Regions from separate parts of the Paenibacillus sp. FSL H7-0918 genome, predicted to be linked through region 2. Evidence: predicted binding sites of a transcription regulator. Region 2 holds the regulator's gene; each other region holds the start of a gene.
What was found. The regulator NrdR, encoded in region 2, represses ribonucleotide reductase genes. The targets are predictions, from matches to a motif close to AACACNATATATNGTGTT.
Positions count from the first base shown of each region.

Region 1: MHI15_RS26240 (adenosylcobalamin-dependent ribonucleoside-diphosphate reductase) is a predicted target of NrdR. The motif match lies at 2,681-2,698, and genes of this name have one in related genera.
Region 3: nrdI (class Ib ribonucleoside-diphosphate reductase assembly flavoprotein NrdI) is a predicted target of NrdR. The motif match lies at 1,636-1,653, and genes of this name have one in related genera.

Region 1 covers NZ_JBBOWJ010000004.1:288,489-292,727, reverse strand. The annotation lists gene MHI15_RS26250 (YqhG family protein) at 1-724, opposite strand, end outside; gene MHI15_RS26245 (DEAD/DEAH box helicase) at 721-2,466, opposite strand; gene MHI15_RS26240 (adenosylcobalamin-dependent ribonucleoside-diphosphate reductase) at 2,871-4,239, shown strand, end outside.
Region 2 covers NZ_JBBOWJ010000007.1:11,829-16,067, reverse strand. The annotation lists gene mutM (DNA-formamidopyrimidine glycosylase) at 1-20, shown strand, start outside; gene MHI15_RS30125 (manganese efflux pump) at 152-898, shown strand; gene coaE (dephospho-CoA kinase) at 908-1,504, shown strand; gene MHI15_RS30115 (lytic transglycosylase domain-containing protein) at 1,501-2,064, shown strand; gene MHI15_RS30110 (alpha/beta-type small acid-soluble spore protein) at 2,149-2,367, opposite strand; gene nrdR (transcriptional regulator NrdR) at 2,531-3,007, shown strand; tRNA gene MHI15_RS30100 (tRNA-Ala) at 3,259-3,334, shown strand; tRNA gene MHI15_RS30095 (tRNA-Lys) at 3,345-3,417, shown strand; gene MHI15_RS30090 (TetR/AcrR family transcriptional regulator) at 4,155-4,239, opposite strand, start outside.
Region 3 covers NZ_JBBOWJ010000002.1:507,882-512,120, reverse strand. The annotation lists gene nrdE (class 1b ribonucleoside-diphosphate reductase subunit alpha) at 1-1,202, opposite strand, end outside; gene nrdI (class Ib ribonucleoside-diphosphate reductase assembly flavoprotein NrdI) at 1,189-1,548, opposite strand; gene MHI15_RS16190 (helix-turn-helix domain-containing protein) at 1,952-3,601, opposite strand; gene MHI15_RS16185 (sensor histidine kinase) at 3,632-4,239, opposite strand, start outside.

The DNA of each region.
Region 1 (4,239 bases), on a different contig from region 2:
CTTTTGCATTAAAGTCATCAATGATGGTTCCCTTTGTTAGGGAGATGCCAAGATAATGGAGTTCTTCACGTTTCAAATCGCAGCTCATCTCCACTTTATAGCAGACACTAAGCCATGGCTCGTAAGCGGCAGAGAACAGCGTGTTTCGCTGCCTGCTGCCCGGGTCCTCAAATAAGTAAAGGCATTTCCCTTCGTCCCGAGCGGCGTTCCAAATCTGTTGCAATCGCTTGCTTCCGTAAATAATATCCTCTCTGCGGATCATTCCTGGCCCAATTCGTGGGAGTGCCGGCACAATGCCGAAGTAGCGGGCTAGGATACTTTCCTCCGGGTCAGTAGATGGAGCATTCACTGCTTCTGAGCCCGGGGAGGCGGATTCGAGTAAGTCAGTGCTGGCCTCTGCATCGTTTGTTACACCTGTATTTAGGCTTCCGGTGACAACTTGATTCAAAATGCCAGCACTACGATTTGCAATGGGGGTAACCTCTACTGCAGCTTGACTGTCGTATTTTTCCGGATCAAAAACAAAGGTGAAAGAAAGGGTCTCAGGATCTACACCTGTGCGCTCCACGAATCCCCAATAATACGGCCGGTCGGTGAGCATTTTGTCAGCTCTAGGTGATAATTTCACAGTTACGTGAAGGGGCGAAGCCTCAATGATGGAGCATTCAGTGGCTTCAAGATAGTCCATCACATGCTTGCGTACTTCCTGTGCGGTGAGGGTCATGTCGCAGTCCCACTTTCTTTTTTAATACCCTGTGTCAATTCACTGAGGGATTCACCAATATGGTCCAGCTCATGCCGCAATTCTTCGTCGGAGCGGGATTCGAGCATGATTTTGTATAAACTTTTCTCCAGCGATTCCTTCTTTTCAAAACGTTCCAGGATTACATCCAGCCCGCCAATCACCATTTCAAACATATTGATTTTTTCATGCAGCAGATGCAGGATATGTTCTTCAATCGTGCCTTGCGTAGACAAGTTGTAGATCACTACGTCATTTTCTTGCCCTAACCGATGGACACGTCCGATACGTTGCTCCACGCGCATGGGATTCCAGGGCAGATCAAAGTTGATCATATGGTGGCAAAATTGCAGGTTAATTCCTTCACCACCGGCTTCCGTTGCAATCATAACTTGAGCGCGGCCGCGGAAAAGATCCATCATCCAATCTTTTTTCCCACGGTTCATTCCGCCGGAATAAGAGACACACATCAGCCCATGTTCACGGAAATATTGTAGTAAATACTCTTGAGTTGCGCGATATTCCGTGAAAACGATGACCTTTTCATTCATTTCTTGAATGAGGGCTAAGGTTGTTTCAGCTTTAGTGTTTGTTTTAACGGTACGGAGGGTCTGTAGCAGCTCCATCATCCGGTCTCTTTTTGGGGAATCCGCAGGCAGCTTTTTGATCAAATTAACTAAAGTGATAAAGACGGCATCCCGGCTGCTGCACACCTCACGTTGAAGGGTTACCAGAGAAAGCATACTGCTAAGATTGCCGCCGGATTCCTGATACTGGTCTTTGACAAAGGAAGTAACACTGTTATACAAATCTTTTTCTTCTTGGGAGAGAACTAAGGGAATATTACGGACTTTTCGTTTCGTGAAATTAACAGGACCTTCACCACGGCGATTGCGGATCATGACCTTCGAAAGCTCGTCCCGCAGTTGACCTTCATTCTTGGGCTGGCGTTTATCAACCACGAAATTCGAGGCAAAATCGCCCTGATTTCCAAGTTGCCCCGGCTTCAGTATAGTGATCAGATTAAAGAGTTCGCCCAGATCATTCTGAACGGGAGTCGCGGTGAGCAGCAGGCAATATTTTTTGCGTAATTGCTGTACAAATAGATAATTGGTCGATTTTTTATTCTTCAGCTTGTGAGCTTCATCAATGATCAACATATCGTATTCATTTTCCAGCAAGATTTCCTTATGCGGATCTCGTTTGGCGGTATCCATCGATGCGACGACTATGGCGTTGCCCCACGAATAGGCTTTTTTCTGAGCGACAGCAGTGATGCCAAATTTCGCATTCAGCTCACGAACCCATTGCAATACTAGAGAAGCAGGTACGAGAATAAGCACTTTGGAGACAAGACCGCGTACGAGATATTCTTTGAGCACCAGTCCTGCTTCAATGGTCTTGCCCAGTCCAACCTCATCTGCAAGAATCGCGCGGCCTGACATTTCGAACAGAACCTTATGCGCTGTATCCAGCTGATGGGGAAGAGGGGACAAGCCGGATAAATGCTTCATACATTGCAGCTCATCGAAGCTCGTTACTAGACCTGTTTCCTCTCCTTGTACGGCAAGCTTAGATAAACGGTAGTCTCCCCATGGGCCGCCCTTTTCCAATTTGAGCTCCAGATCTTGCAACCAATTCCGGTCAAAAGAAAGAGGAACAGGCAGTATCGGCGCGGGTGTTCCCCCTTGCTGGGATAGAGAATTACGGAATAATTGCGTCATAATGCAGCCTCCTCAAGCTCGGATTTATATCACCATTCGTAAGAGTAGTATGCTCGTAAACGAGAGAATTCATAACCTCCTATTTTTCACGATAGCCTTTAAAAAAGAGAGCAAGAGCGAGAAAAAGCAGCAACGTTTGCGATAATTCGGCAACTTGACTCTATTTTCGAATAAGACCTTCGATACAATATGTGGTATAGTTTAAAAGCTGACGCACACAATATATTGTGACAAAAGCTTGAAAATGTATTTTTTATAGAGTGCTTAGCTGGTATTTGTTATTGACAAGATGAGCTTCCTACATACACCTGTTAAGCAGTGGAGGATGGTAAGGGAGTTTTTGTTGTGGGCCCATACCTTGGACCGGAAACTAATATCTACTACACATGCGGGAGGTTTTTTTATTGAGTAAAGTGGAACGTAAGCAACGCCTTGAAGGGCTAAGTGAAAAAATATTTTTGGATCGTTATGCTTGGAAGGATGCAGACAGCAACAATGCTAAAGTAGGCGACGTTGTATTGGTGCTGACCAAAGATGATCCGAAGTTTCCAACTAAGGAAGTCGGAGAAATTGTGGAGCGCAGTGGTCGAATCGTAACTGTAAAGACACGCAGCGGTGAGTTTGTGAAATCGGATGTTGAAAAGTTGACCCTTAATATAGAAAAAACTCCTGAGGAAATGTGGGACCGTCTATCCACAGCGATGGCTTCTGTAGAGAAGACACCTGAGCTTCAAGCAGAATGGGCGGGCAAATTCCGTTCAATTCTGGATGATTGGAAGCTTGTGCCGGGTGGACGTATTGCGGCTGGTGCAGGTGCTAGTGAAGAATTAACATTGTTCAACTGTTATGTAATCCCTTCTCCAAAAGACAGCCGTGGCGGCATCATGCAGACATTGTCTGAAATGACGGAGATTATGGCCCGTGGTGGCGGTGTGGGCATTAACCTGTCTTCATTGCGTCCTCGTCGTGCGATTGTTAGAGGGGTTAATGGTTCATCCAGTGGTTCCGTATCTTGGGGCGGTTTGTTTAGTTATACTACGGGGCTTATTGAGCAAGGCGGCAGCCGTCGTGGCGCGCTCATGTTGATGATTAATGACTGGCATCCCGATGTTGAGGACTTCATTACCGTGAAGCAAACGATGGGCCAAGTCACTAATGCTAACCTTTCGGTATGTGTGAGCAATGGTTTTATGAAGGCTGTAAAAGAAGATCTGGACTGGGATCTCGTATTCCCGGATACAACCGATCCTGAATATAACGAAATATGGGATGGCGATCTCGACAAGTGGAAAGCTGCCGGCAAAAACGTTATCCATTATCGCACCGTAAAAGCGCGTGACGTGTGGCGTACGATCATTGAATCGGCATGGAAATCCGCTGAGCCAGGCGTCGTGTTCATGGAATACTATAACCAGATGTCTAACAGCTGGTATTTCAACCCGATTATTTGTACGAATCCTTGTGGAGAGCAAGGCCTGCCAGGCTGGGGAGTCTGCAATCTGTCTGCGGTGAACCTGTCCAAGTTCTACGATGAGAAAAATCATGATGTAGATTGGGAAGATCTTGCGACTACAACCCGTTATTCGGTCCGTTTTCTGGACAATGTAATTGATAAAACACCTTATCATTTCCCGGAAAATGAAGCGAACCAGAAAAAGGAACGCCGCGTGGGTCTCGGAACCATGGGATTGGCGGAGCTGATGATTAAATTGAACATCCGTTACGGCAGCCCGGAATCGTTGGAGTTTCTGGACAAGCTATACGGCTTTATGG
Region 2 (4,239 bases):
AGCGTCCGACTGTTCACTGAATTTGTTGAAATAATAAGGTTGGCACCCACTACTTGTCCCGCCCATATACTGTGTGAAGAATGCTTAATAGAGAACGGAAGCTGAAACGATAAAATTTCAGTTTTCCGGTTCTTCACAGGAGGGATTGCGGGTGCTCAGCCCATTATTTTCACTGTTATTGCTAGCGTTTGCCTTGAGTTTGGATGGTTTTGGTGTAGGAATTACATATGGGCTGCGTAAAATGAAAATACCACTGCTCTCCGTTCTGATTATCTCGCTCTGTTCGGGGGTAGTTATCTGTGTATCGATGCAGGTTGGGGTTTTGCTTGCCAAGGTAGTGTCTCCGAATGCAGCTTCTATAGTTGGTGCAGTTATACTTGTGCTAATGGGGTGCTGGTCGCTTGTTCAGATGCTGATGCAGAAAGAGAAAGATGCAGATGGCGGACGTAAAGCTGAAACGGTAGATAAGGGCTCATTTTCCGAGCAGGCTTGGGCAGAGGTAGCTGCTGATTCTGAAGCGGGTACAGAACCTGTTATGAATGATGAACCGTTGAAATCAGCTGTTTTTTCACTTGAGCTTCGCCGTTTGGGGATCGTAGTACAGATCTTGCGTACCCCGTCTTCTGCGGATATGGATGCCTCAGGAAGCATCTCTTCGATGGAAGCGATGATACTGGGGATTGCGCTCTCTCTGGATGCTTTTGGGGCTGGACTTGGCGCAGCGCTGCTTGGCTTCAACCCGATATGGACATCACTTACAATAGCTTTGTTTAGTGGTACATTTCTATTGCTGGGTATGAAGACTGGACTTAGATTTGCCGGGAACTACTGGATGAAGCATGCTGCCGCATTACCAGCGTTATTATTAATTGCAATGGGAATACTGAAGCTATTATGAGGTGAGTACATGATTATAGGCTTAACCGGAGGAATCGCATCCGGAAAAAGCACAGTGTCTGCACTGCTTGTGAACAAGGGAGCGAGGCTGGTTGATGCCGATGTGATCGCCAGAGAAGTTATGCTTCCCGGGCATGAAGTGTTGGCTGCTGCTGCTAAGCAATTCGGAAAAGAGATCCTTTTTACGGATGGAACACTGAATAGGGCCAAATTAGGTGAAATCGTCTTTCAAGATCCTGTGGCCCTGCAAACCTTGAACAATTTGACGCATCCTGCCATCCGGCAGGAAATCAAAGACCGTATGTACAGCATGGAGCAGGAAGAGCCGAAGCGGCTTATTATTGTGGATATTCCGCTTCTTTTTGAATCAGGGCTTGAGACCCTGTTCCATGAGATTGTAGTAGTGTACGTTCCCCGTGATATGCAAATTGCTCGATTAATGGAACGTAATAGGCTCTCTTTAGAAGAAGCAGAAGCGCGATTGAATGCACAGATGGATATTGAACAGAAACGTAATAAAGCGGACTACATCATCGACAACAGTGGCGATCTTGCGTACACTGAGCAACAGGTTGCTGTTTTTTGGGACAGGCTGGGTTTATCATGAAATGGCTACGTAAAAAAAGAGTACTGCTTCTGCTATTTGTGGGTTTTACGGCAATATTGTTTCTGAGCACTAACTGGATGTCGTGGTTTTATCCCATCCATTTTAAAGATGAGATTCGCAAGCACAGCATCACTTATGAGATAGACCCGTTTCTTGTAACCGCGATTATTCGTGTAGAAACGAACTTCAAAACTGGACGAGAATCCAAAAAAGGCGCACTAGGGCTGATGCAGCTTATGCCGGATACCGCGAAGTGGGCGCTGGAAAAGGCCAAGCTTCCAAACGTATCTATGGAAGAACTCAAGCATGAGCCTTCGGCTAATATTGAACTGGGTACATGGTATCTTTCAACTTTATCCCGTCAGTTCGAAGGTAAACGTACAGCAATTATCGCAGCCTATAATGCTGGGCCCGGAAAAGTTCAACGCTGGTTGGACGAAGGGGTCTGGGATGGGACAGATGCAACCATTAAAGATATTCCCATTGGTGAAACCAGGCATTATGTACAGCGCGTTAATTATTACTATGATCAGTACACGGACATTTACAAAGAATTTTAATTTCTACCGTGTTATGTATAAAAAGAAGTATTAAACGACCTGTAGGTCGTTTAATACTTCTTCAAAAAGCTTATGTTGGTCAGGTTATTTGTATTGACCTGCCAGTTGTTGTTCTGCCAGGGTTACAAGACGTTTAGTGATGTAACCACCGATCGAACCATTTTCATAAGAAGTTTTATTGCCTTGGTAACCATCTGGGGAAAGCGTGATTCCTAGTTCTTGGGCAACTTCGTATTTAAGTTGTTCCAAGGCACCGCGGGAATTTGGAGCTACAAGGTTATTGGAGTTGTTGCTTTGGCTCATTGCTGTTCACCTCCTCTGTTGGTAACTGTATTATGTGCCGGACTTGCCATTATCATTACAAGAAAAAAACGGTGATTTCTGGAAATAATAAAAAAGCCGTTCAAAAGCCGGATTTATAACGTTCCGGGACCAAACCATTATGTATTAGGAAGTGATGAAGCTTATGAAATGCCCTTACTGTGATCACACAAATACTAAAGTGCTGGACTCGCGACCAGCGAATGAAAATAAGTCAATCCGTCGTAGGCGTGAATGTGAGCGTTGCAGCAAACGTTTCACTACTTTTGAAATGATTGAAGAAACGCCACTCATTGTAATTAAAAAAGACGGCAGCCGTGAGGAATTCAGTCGTGATAAAATACTCCGTGGTCTCATCCGTGCTTGTGAGAAACGGCCGGTTTCTGTGGAACGTCTAGAAAAGATCGTGTCCGAGGTTGAGAAATCTCTGCGCGGCATCGCCGTTGCGGAAGTGGAAAGCCAACAGATTGGTGAATTCGTGATGGAGCAGCTCTACCCAGTAGATGAAGTGGCTTACGTTCGTTTTGCGTCCGTATATCGCCAGTTCAAGGATATTAATATGTTCATGAAGGAACTCAAGGGGCTGCTATCCAAGAGTACGGGAGAATTAGAGGGATTATAGGGTTTTGTCCAGTTAGGGCGTTACAGCCAATCCTAGAGTCTGTTAGGAGTGCTTGTACTGGTTTGTTTCCTCTGAGTTTTGAGCGGGGAATTTGAGTGGAAAAATGAATTTTAAAAAAAGTGTTGACATAGAGGGCGATTTTTTATATTATATAGAAGTCGCCTACGACGCTTGAGTTTATCGGAACAACTCAATTACGACCAAACTAAAATTAAAAAATGTATGATTACATACATCTGAAATTTCAGTTTGGGGCCATAGCTCAGCTGGGAGAGCGCATCGCTGGCAGCGATGAGGTCAGGGGTTCGATCCCCCTTGGCTCCACCAAACATCATATGGACTCTTAGCTCAGTTGGTAGAGCAGTAGACTCTTAATCTATTTGTCCAGGGTTCGAGCCCCTGAGAGTCCATCCTAAAGAAACGGCAGAAATGCCGTTTTTTTTGTTGTTTGGGTAGATAAAACGTACAATGCAAAGAGAGTCGTGCGGAAACACGACTCCCAGTGCAATAGCCGCTTTTAAGGGCGGCGGCTTCGGAAGTTTAGTCAGGAAATAGACCGCATTCCTTTGCGAGAGGGCGGTCTATTTCTTTTTGAGGTAGTTGAGCAGTGCAATAACATCCTCGTAAAGGAGCGGAGATCATTATTTGTTTAATGACCGATCCTAAGTATCAAGAGAGCAGTGGGGGATATTTTAACGTTGGGACAGGCAATCCCATTGTACCCGTCCAACCGGGAGGAGATAGGGTAATGGAAAATAAATTATGGAACGATACGCGAGACATTTTGCAGCAGAAAGGTTTCTTTGGAAACTGATTTAATTAGTGGAACTAACCTCATGTCCGTTCGAATCACCCATTCATGATCCTGCGGACTGTATAGCTCTTATTTTCTTTATTTAGTGAAATTAGTCGAGTGATCGGACCGTAGCGCACTTATTTCCTCTCCAGTAGCAGTATTTTGTTTTGAAAAGACTAAATAAGTGCGTAGGAGTCCGATAGCTTGGGAAAACGCCCCATTATGAGAAAATAAGAGCACCTCGGTCCGTTGTATCTCAACATTCCGCCAGTCCGACATTTTTTAGTACTACGATCAGAAATAGACCGATCCCTTGTGAGAGAGGGCGGTCTATTTTACCGTTCCCGTTAGTTACCGTATTCCTTCAAAAGCGTACCTCACCAACTGCTGCACATAAGCATCGTCTATCGGTTGGCCGGTCACCAGCAAGCGGTAG
Region 3 (4,239 bases), on a different contig from region 2:
ACATCGCGGCGGATTGTACTCTCCTGTCCGTAGTCGGCAATCTCTGAGGTCTCCTGCAGCTGAAAGATTTCAGTACAAAGGTTGGACATTTTGATCTGTCCGACGTTTTTCAGGGCATGGGCCGCATTGGCATTGCTCTTGTTCATGATATATGGATAGCCAGATTCCAGCTGGATCATGGCGATTTTGGTCAGCATATCCCGTGCGCTCATAGCTTTCTTCTTTTTGACACGTGGATCGGCCAGCAGCTTATCATACATGTCATCCAGATCCATATCGTCGAGATGCGTGCCGTAGGCTTTGTACACACTGTAAGGAGCAAATACATGCAGCGCTTCATTGTCCTTCGCCAGCTTATAGAAGCGGTTTGGAATAATCAGGCCGATGGACAGGGTTTTGAGTCTTGTTTTTTCGTCGGCGTTGATTTTCTTGCTGTCGAGGAATTCCAGAACGTCCCAGCCAAAAATATTGTAATAGGCTGCTCCTGATCCTTTACGTTGACCCATCTGATCTGCATAGGAGAAGCCGTCTTCCATCAGCTTAAGTACAGGTATAATTCCCTTCGCAGCATCCTCAACACCCTTGATAGTTTCACCACGGGAGCGTAGCTTGGATAGGTTAACGGCCACACCGCCACCGATCTTCGACAACTGCATGCAGGTATTCAGCACATAGTTGATGGAATTGAGCGAGTCGTCCATTTCGATTAGGAAGCAGGAGACGAGCTCACCACGCCGGCTCTTACCGGCATTTAAGAAGGTTGGTGTCGCAGGTTGCAGGCGCTGTTCCATCATCGAACGGGCAAGTACCCCCGCAGTATCGGCATTGCCGCGTCCCAGGTGAAGGGCGACTGCCGCCACACGGTCCGGGTAATGCTCCAGATATTGTTTGCGGTCATTGGTTTTTACAGCGTAATCCGTGTAGAATTTCGAAGCTGCCATATAAGATGGAAAACTGAAGTTGTAGGCGTGGGTAATCTGGTAGACTTCTTCAATTTCCGCCGTGCTGTACTGTTCATAAAAATTCTCGTAGAAATCCTGTTCAATCATATAATCAACCTTGGCTTTTGTATTCGCAAAAACCAGACTCCGCCGCTCTACATCCCGCATAAATTCGGCTACTGCCTCAAGATCTTTGTCTAGCTGAAAGAAGCCACTTTCGTCTCTCTTCATCAACATGTTGTTTAATTCAATATGCCGCAACCCGGCTCACCTCCTGTTTAATCCGTTCTACATCGCCAAATGTACCCGATAACTCAAATTTACCGATAACGGGCACGTTATACCGATCTGCAATCAAGTCCGCGCTGTGCGCGAACAGCTCGCCCCAGTTCTTATTGCCGCTGGCGGCGATGCCCTTCAGATTGGCATTATTGTTCTTCAAGAAAGTAGACACCTTTTCTGGAATCTGTCCAAAGCCGGTGGTATATGTAATAAGCACATAGGGCTCATCAATCGTCATATGCTCCTCAATCTGCACAGCCGGCAACTTAAGTTTGCTGATGAAGCGTCTGACATTTCCTGTTTTTGAATCATACGCGACTAGCATGGTGTCTGTCCCCCTGTAAATATTAAAAACTATTGAAAATAGTATGAAAACTGAATGGATAAGCTATAAATACTGAAAAATCGTATCTATACTATATTTAGTGTGCGTTGTTTATTTTAATTACTATATGTTGAAAAGTCAATATGGGAACAGCAGTCTTAATAGCTGGGAAAGTGTCTCGTAAGCGGTTTTTTGGTAGACTTTTAGGGCAGAAAGACCGGAGTATTAGCATTTTGCTAGTTTAAAAATAAAAATAAAAAAATTGCAGGAATAAGGGTGATACTTAGGGATGCTGCTGAGGGTGATGGCAAGCCAATAAATCTGCAAGGAACAGAGCCTGCTCCTTGCAGATTTATTGGCTTTATTTTTGCGAAGTGGGATTATTCTTAATAATCTCTTGATCTCAAGAACGGTTGTTCACTCCGAGGCTTCGGTCAGATGGTGAATCTGCTTTAAGTTGCTGCATGTATTCCCTGGGGGAAATTCCGGTTACCTTTTTGAAAACTTTACTGAAATAGAAGGCACTCTCATATCCCAGCTTCTGTGAGATTTCGTAGATGCGACCTTCCCCACGTGCCATCATTTCTTTGGCTGTCGTGATTTTGATCTCCGTGATATATTCCACATAGTTGACCTTGGCAACCTTGGAGAAAAGGTGGCTCAGATAGTTGGGACTGAAATTGAAGACATCAGCCACTTGATTGAGCGAGAGCTTAGTTCCGAGATTTCGTTTAATATACTCTTGGACATTTTTGACGAGCTGCTCCTTGTAGCTTTGTCTGCGGGTAGAGAGGATGTCTGAGCAACCGTCCCGGAACTGGATCAGCCAGCCAGCGATCTCTTCAATCGTATGCATCTGGTAGATAGCCCGGTAGCCCTCCGGTTCATTTTCGAAAATTTGTTCCACAATGTTCTCACCGTCTGCGAGCAGTGAAGTGGCCATGTACAGAATGTTGCAGGCGGCATCAGTGGCGGGAACCAGCAGGTCGGCCCGGCCGTCGAAGATTTCGATCATTTTGGAGATAATGGCGTATAAAGCTTGGGTATCCATTTCTTCAAAAGCACGGCGGATCTCTGTACGCAATTCGGAGAAATCAAACAACAGATGATCCTGCTCCAGCGACTCTCCTTCGGCAAAAAACACAAACGACTGTGCTTTAACCGCAGCAGGAAGCGCTTTTCGCGCAGCGAGGTAGCTTTCCCGCAGCAAATAAGGATCCTCGACCGCAAAGCCGATCGCGCCGATGATCCTTACATTGAAGTAGTTATGGAGTATGGAGGCCATATGGGTCAATAGCATTTCAATCTCAGGCATCCATTGCCGTGAATCCGTCCCGTTGACGGGCAGGGTTACAGCAAAATTGCGCAAGTCCAGACTGCTCACATAACAAGGTCTTATGGAAGTAAGCGTATCTTTGGCCATTTGGACGGTACTTGAACACAGAGCAACCATTTTATCGCCGCGGGGCGGGACACTGTCTGGCCCCAAAATACGGCAAGTGCAGACTAGATAAGCAGGTTCCTTGAGCTCAAGGTTTAAATCATCTCTCTGCAAAAGGTACTGGTTTTTATTTGCGAATAAGTTATTGAACAGGCGGATGAAAAATTTATCGCGTTGAGCTTGTAGATTGCCTCTATGAGCAAGCATGGGATAGCTGTCTAGGGTTTGAAAAGCCTCCAACTGGGAAATTGCTTTCCGAATGGAGGCATCAAGTGCCTCTGGTGTCAGTTCTAGCTTCACTAGATAATCTGTGGCTTGCACTTCAATCGCTCCACGCGCGTATTCGAATTCCTCGTAGCTTGTTAAGATGATGAACAGCGGAAGCCGGCCGTGTTTTTTGCGTACCGCATTGGCAACTTCTAAGCCGCTTTTAATTGGCATTTTTATATCGCTGATTACGATGTCAGGACGAAGGGTGTCAATCATTTCTTCCTCTTGAGCCCCGTTGTGTGCAATGCCGACAATTTCTATATTATATTGCTCCCACTTCAGCATGGACTGCAAGCCGATACAGACCAGCGCCTCGTCATCAGCAATTAACAACTTGATCAATTCCATCACATCCTTGCTTGATATGCTACTCTATTCCTTTTGCAGGAACGGCAGAAGAATCTTCATCCGGGTATATTGGCCCGACTCACTCTCAATCGAAAGACCGTAATTATCCCCAAATGCCAGGCGCAAACGTTCATTTACGCTGCGGAGTCCAATATTCTCGGGCATTTCTTTGCTTCCATTACCTGGATTCGTCAGAATCGTGGAGATTTCTTCTTCCTTCATCCCTATACCGTTGTCTTCAATCGTAACTAGAATATCGGCGAATCCACTTTTGGCCACCTTAATGAGAATTTCTCCTCTGCCTTTGGGCTCAATGCCATGGAAGATGGCGTTCTCGACCAGGGGCTGGAGCGTGAATCGTGGAATTAGGCCGGTTAGCAGTTCCTCGTTGTCAATCTCCTTTACCATAGAGACCGTACTGCCATAGCGGTATTTCTGAATTAGAAAATAATCATCCAGCAGGCTCAGCTCATCTTTCATCGGCATTAGTCTACGGTTGTCTTTGGCGATGCTGCGCAGCAGTCTGGATAGTGAAGTGGTCATTTCCGCGATGCCGGTAGCATTCTGAATTGTAGCCATCCATTTGATCGAATTCAGTGTGTTGTACAGGAAATGGGGATTGATCTGACTCT